2 regions of the Ensifer sp. 22521 genome follow, and region 2 is predicted to be linked to the other one. Evidence: predicted binding sites of a transcription regulator. Region 2 holds the regulator's gene; the other holds the start of a gene.

Region 1 (3,179 bases), on a different contig from region 2:
GCCTCGACCATCATCGGCGCCGTTGGTGGCGGCGGCATCGGCGAGCTGCTGCGCCTTTCGATCGGCCAGGGCCACCAGGCGAAAACGCTTGCGATCGTCATCCTGCTGTTTGCGACCATTTTCGCCGTCGACCAGTTTTCCGCCTGGCTTCGCCGTCGCCTCGTTGGCGAACAGGCCTTCCAGCTTGCCCAGTAGGTGCGCGCTATGACCACGACCACACGACTGAGCCCGATGGAGATGGACGCGATCGCGGCCCGCCATCCCGAGCTCCTGAAATCCTCGACCTCCAAGCGTGTACGCACGGCAACGATCGCCGGCGGCATTGTCGTCTATCTCATCTTCAGCTGGTGGTTCTTCTCGATCGGTCAGGTGCTTGGCAATGCCAACTGGGGTATCGCCGGCACTTATCTCGCCGACTGGGTCTCCTACGAGGTGCGGCCCGAGATCCACATCGCCTCCGACCGGACAATGAGCCTCAACTATCAGCGCAATTCGCCGCTCGGGCCCAATCCCGATCCGGATTGGGTGGAACTCGACAAGGAGACGGTGACGCGCCGCGTGGAAATTCCGGCGTCGACGACGCAGGCGGCAAAGCCGAAGGTAAGCTCGTCCTTCAGCTTCATGACGCCCGGTTCAGCACTCGGCGGCACCACCACGGCCGAAGCTCAGAACCGCGTCGAAACCCGCACGGAAGAAGTCCTGACCCGAGTCGTCGTGACCTATGACCGCTCAACCAGGATCGAGATCGCCGACAGCCTGGTCAAGGCGACGCATGGCGGCGAGACCCTGGTGATGGCCGTCGATGGCGCCGACAGGGTGATGCCGCAGGGCACGCTGCCCACCTGGGCGACGCAGAAGCGTCCAGGCGAGAAGATCGTGCTTGCATTCGGCGCCACCGGCTGGGCCGAAGTCGAAGGCGACGAGGTTTCTATCCGCAATCGCTTCTTCGGCTGGGCGAACTTCCTCTTCGACACCAACTCGCCCTTCTTCGGCAAGAGCTACGGCGAGGTCGCCTCGCTCATCATATCCGGCGAGCGCATCGATCTGTCCCGCTCGAACCTCTCGCTTGCCTGGAACAACATCCTCTATAACGCCGAGTGGCAGCATCTGGATGTCTGGACGAAGCTGCTGCAGACCGTCGTCATGGCCTTCGTCGGCACACTCTTTGCATCGCTGATCGCCTTCCCGCTCTGCTTCCTCGCAGCCCGCAACATCACGCCAAGCTTCATGACCAATCAGTTGGTCAAGCGCTTCTTCGACTTCCTGCGGTCGGTCGATATGTTCATCTGGGCGCTGTTTTTTACCCGCGCCTTCGGCCCCGGACCGCTTGCCGGTATCTCGGCGATCTTCTTCACCGACACCGGCACGCTCGGGAAGCTCTATTCCGAGGCGCTGGAAAACATCGACGACAAGCAGCGCGAAGGCGTCAAGTCGGTGGGCGCCGCGCCGCTTGCCGTACAGCGCTTCGGCGTGCTGCCGCAGGTGTTGCCGGTCTTTGCCAGCCAGGCGCTTTATTTCTGGGAATCGAACACCCGTTCGGCGACGATCATCGGCGCCGTCGGCGCGGGCGGTATCGGTCTCAAGCTGTGGGAAGCAATGCGCACCAATTCCGATTGGGAAAATGTCGCCTACATGGTGCTTCTGATCTTGCTGGTTGTCTTTATTTTCGACAGCATCTCGAACGCGTGCCGTTCACGCCTTATGGGTCGCAGGGCACATTGACGACAGCCAAGCATTTGCGCGTCCGCCATCATGATGTTGTCATGGAAATCGGCTAGCTGCGCATCGCATCCCGCAAACAATCGACCCGCCTCCCCGGCGGGCCGGTCGCTACAAGAAAGTGAAGACCGTGCGTTATGCAATCTACTTCGCGCCGCCGGCGGACGACCGGCTGTCGCAGACCGCGTCCCGTTGGCTTGGCCGTGACGCCTTTACCGGCCAGGATCTTGCTCTTCCGACGATCGCCGGGATCGACGAAGCGACGCAACGCACACTGACAGCAGACCCGCGACGCTACGGTTTCCACGGAACGCTGAAGGCTCCCTTCGAGCTTGCCGAGGGCCGCGACGAAGACGAACTCCTCAACATCTTCGAATGCTTTGCCGCTGACCTCGATCCTTTCGAAATCCCCGAAATCGTCCTGCACCAGCTCGGTCCGTTTTTTGCCCTAGTGCCGTCCGCTCCCTCTGCCGAACTGCAGGATCTGGCCGAAGATGCCGTTCACCGCTTCGACCCGTTCCGTGCACCCCTGTCGGAGATGGACTTCGCCCGGCGCAAGCCGCAGAGCCTCCCGGAACGCCAGAGGCGTTACCTGAGGGAATGGGGCTATCCCTATGTATTCGAAGAATTTCAGTTCCATCTGACTTTGACCGGACCGGTGCCCACCGAAACCAGCGGCATCATGAGCTCGGCGCTCGAAACCACCTTTGCCGAGCACATCGGCAAGCCACTTCACGTAACGTCAGTCGCGCTCTTCGTCGAACCGGAGCGCGGCGCCCCCTTTACTGTCCGCTCCCTGCTGCCGCTCGGCAGCGACACCCAACGAAAGATCGCATGAGATGAGCAAAGAACAGGTTTTGACCAACGCCCGCATCGTCCTTGAGAACAGTATCCTCGACGGTTCGGTGCTGATCCGCGACGGCAAGATTGCCGATATCTCCGCGGGGACGGTCGCCAGCGGCGAGGACTTCGAAGGCGACTACCTCATTCCGGGCCTCATTGAACTGCACACCGATCACCTCGAGGCCCACTATTCGCCGCGCCCGGGCGTGCGCTGGCTGAAGATCGCGGCGATCCAGGCGCATGACGCGCAGGTCGTCACCTCGGGCATCACCACGGTCTTCGACTGCCTTCGGCTCGGCTCCGACGAAGATGGCGGCTTCCAGAAGGGCGAGATGCGCAGCATGGCCGACGCGCTGGCGCAGGCCAAGGAAGAAGGTCGGCTGCGCGCCGACCACTTGATCCACCTGCGCTGCGAGGTCTCCACCTCCGACGTGCTCGATCACTACGATGACTTCCGGAACGACCCACAGGTCAAGCTCGTCTCGCTGATGGACCACGCGCCCGGCCAGCGTCAGTTCCAGACGATGGACCAGTACACGCTCTACTACAAATCCAAGCGCGGCCTTTCCGACGCGGAGTTCGCCCGCTTCGTCGAGCGTCAGCAGGCGCTTTCGGCG
Region 2 (3,179 bases):
GGTCGCGGGACGGATGCCGCCCTCGCCCTGGATCGGCTCGATCAGGATCGCGGCGGTCTCCTCGGTGATCGCATTCTTGACGGCCGCGATGTCGCCGAACGGAACCTGGTAGAACCCTGGGGCCTTTGGCCCGAAACCTTCAATGTACTTTTGCTGACCACCGGCGGCGATCGTCGCGATCGTGCGACCGTGGAACGCGCCCTCGAAGGTGATGATGTGAAACTTCTCCGGCTGGCCTTTGGCGAAGTGGTACCGCCGCGCCGTCTTGATCGCGCATTCCAGCGCTTCCGCACCGGAATTGGTGAAGAAGACCCGATCGGCAAAGGTGACGGCCGCCAAGCGGCGTCCAAGACTTTCCTGACCGGGAACTTCGTAAAGGTTGGAAAGGTGCCAGACCTTCTCGGCCTGCGCCTTCAGCGCCTCGACGAGATGCGGATGCGCGTGGCCGAGCGAGTTCACGGCAACGCCGGCGGCGAAGTCGAGATAGCGCGAGCCGTCTTCGGCGATCAGCCAGACGCCCTCTCCTCGCTCGAAACGCAACGGCGCGCGCATGTAGGTATCGTAAAGCGGCGTGGTTGCAGTCATGCGAGGCTCTCCTTACTCCAGTCGGCATCGGTCCCGCTGCTTCATGCGGCCCGATAAAAATCAAAAATGCCGCCTTTCGGCGGCGCAGGCACTATTCCTATTTCGCGCCGCAATGTCAATAAAACCAAGCCTTGCAGTGCAACAGAGAAGCCCGTTTCCCGGCGGCGAAAAAATCGCCCGGAAGGGCTTGCAAAAATGCAACGCCAGCCGAGCAAGTTGGGGAAAACTACGAAATCGATTCGGCGTGAATCCCGGGACTCTTGCCACGGAGTCCGACGGTCAGTACGTTAACATTCAATTACTAGACGCATGCGGCGGACCTAGTCACCAAAAGAGTTATCGCGTTTGCAACCTCGGGATTCAACCGGGGTGCGGTGAGGGATTCTGCCATCCCCAACGCTGAGAACGGAGAGTGCAGAAATGAACTGGACTGACGAGCGGGTGGAGAAACTGAAGAAGCTTTGGTCCGAGGGCCTGAGCGCAAGCCAGATCGCGGCACAGCTCGGCGGCGTCAGCCGTAACGCTGTCATCGGCAAGGTTCATCGCCTGAGCCTTCCAGGCCGCGCCAAAGCCGGCGGCAGCACCACTGCGGCGACCCGCCCGAAGCGGCCGACCTCGGCGCCGCGCGCTCCGAACTACGCCTCGCGCGTTTCGACCCGCACCGTTGCCCGTCCGTCCGGCGCCACCGTTCTCAAGGAGGAGATCGAAGTCGATCTCGTTGCCGAGCAGGATTTCAGCATCCAGACCGACGTGGTCGTGCCAATGTCGCGCCGCCTCGAGCTGACCCAGCTCACCGAACGCACCTGCAAGTGGCCGATCGGCGACCCGCTGAAGGAAGAGTTCCATTTCTGCGGCAACGATTCCCCGGAAGCTTCGCCCTATTGCAGCTTCCATGCGCGGCTTGCCTACCAGCCGTCCGCCGAGCGCCGTCGGATGCGCTAAGGATCCGCACAGGACCAAAACGAAAGGGGCCGATCGGCCCCTTTTTTATTGACTTTTGTTTGCCCTTCTCAGCTTTCGAGCGAGTAGCCGGCGCCGCGCACGGTGCGGATGACATCAGGCATGGTCGAGAAGTTCAGCGCCTTGCGCAGGCGGCCGACATGCACGTCGACGGTCCGCTCGTCGACATAGATGTCGTGGCCCCAGACGCCGTCCAGCAACTGCGAGCGCGAGAAGACACGGCCCGGAGAGGACATCAGGAACTCCAGCAGGCGGAACTCTGTCGGCCCCAGGCGAACTTCGCGGCTGCGGCGATGGACGCGATGGGTTTCCCGGTCGAGCTCGATGTCGCCGCAGCGCAGCAGCGTCGAGAGAACTTCGGGCTTCGCCCGGCGGAGCATCGCCTTGACGCGGGCCATCAGCTCCGGCGTGGAGAAGGGCTTGACCACATAGTCGTCGGCACCGGTCGCCAGACCGCGAACGCGCTCGCTTTCCTCGCCGCGCGCCGTCAGCATGATGATCGGCAACCGCTCCGTCTCCGGGCGCTGGCGCAGCCTACGGCAAAGCTCGATGCCGGAGACGCCCGGCAACATCCAGTCGAGGATCAGAAGGTCGGGCAGGCGTTCCTGTAGCCGGATCTCCGCCTCGTCACCCCTGAGGATCGTATCGACGTCGAAGCCTTCAGCTTCCAGATTGTAACGCAGCAGGACGCTCAGCGCCTCTTCGTCTTCGACCACGGCGATTTTTGGCAACATCAGGTAACGTCTCCTTACCGCGAGCGCCGTGCGGGTCCAGCGGACCGGCCGGCACTCAGACACTCTAAATCTGGAGCACCCCCGCCAATTTCAAAGGCGGTGCGAAAAGCCGCATGCTTCAGATGCAGGAATTCGGGGCCGCGACCGAAGCCGCGACCGGATGATATTCATGGGGCACGCATTGCGAACGGCGCGTTTAACGCCAGAGCGGGATGAGGAAAAGTGTATGCGGTTGTCCCCCCCGCATCCCGCTCCAACCTTCTAGTCGTTGACCGAGCCCAACGTCGACGTGTTGTCATCCTTCGGGCGCTCACCTTCCGGCTGGGCACCCGTCGCCATGTAATAGATCGTCTCGGCGATGTTGGTCGCGTGGTCGCCGATACGCTCGATGTTCTTGGCGCAGAACAGAAGATGCGTGCAGGGCGTGATATTGCGCGGATCTTCCATCATGTAGGTGAGCAACTCGCGGAACAGCGAGGTGTAGATCGCATCGATCTCCTCGTCGCGTTCGCGAATGCTGTTGGCCTTTTCCGGCGAACGCGACGCATAGACGTCGAGCACTTCCTTGAGCTGCACCAGAGCGAGTTCGGCGAGATGCTCGAGACCGCGGGCGAGCTTGCGCGGGATGCCCGAACCGGCAACCGCGATCACGCGCTTGGCAGTGTTCTTGCCGAGGTCGCCGACACGCTCCAGGTCGGAGGCGATGCGGATCGACCCCATGATCTCGCGAAGGTCGGCGGCGACCGGCTGGCGCTTGGCGATCGTGACAATCGCCTTCTCGCCGATCTGGCGCTCGGCATCATCGAGAACGGTGTCGTCCGAGATTACCTTTTGCGCCAGCGCCAGGTCGGAATTGACCAGGGCGCGGACGGATTCGGCGACCATCTGCTCGGCGAGACC

The links. Region 2 encodes PhoB, which activates phosphate uptake and scavenging genes when phosphate is short. Its sites were predicted from a motif close to TGTCATNNANCTGTCAT; they were not measured.
Region 1: a site for PhoB is predicted at 1,749-1,765, ahead of ACTJKE_RS07520 (DUF1045 domain-containing protein). Genes of this name have one in related genera too.

The regions. Positions count from the first base shown of each region.
Region 1 is NZ_JBQENM010000004.1:311,997-315,175, reverse strand. It holds gene phnE (phosphonate ABC transporter, permease protein PhnE) at 1-195, shown strand, start outside; gene phnE (phosphonate ABC transporter, permease protein PhnE) at 205-1,722, shown strand; gene ACTJKE_RS07520 (DUF1045 domain-containing protein) at 1,850-2,557, shown strand; gene ACTJKE_RS07515 (alpha-D-ribose 1-methylphosphonate 5-triphosphate diphosphatase) at 2,559-3,179, shown strand, end outside.
Region 2 is NZ_JBQENM010000010.1:134,617-137,795, forward strand. It holds gene ACTJKE_RS17235 (aspartate aminotransferase family protein) at 1-585, opposite strand, end outside; gene ACTJKE_RS17240 (GcrA family cell cycle regulator) at 1,006-1,527, shown strand; gene phoB (phosphate regulon transcriptional regulator PhoB) at 1,596-2,279, opposite strand; gene phoU (phosphate signaling complex protein PhoU) at 2,541-3,179, opposite strand, start outside.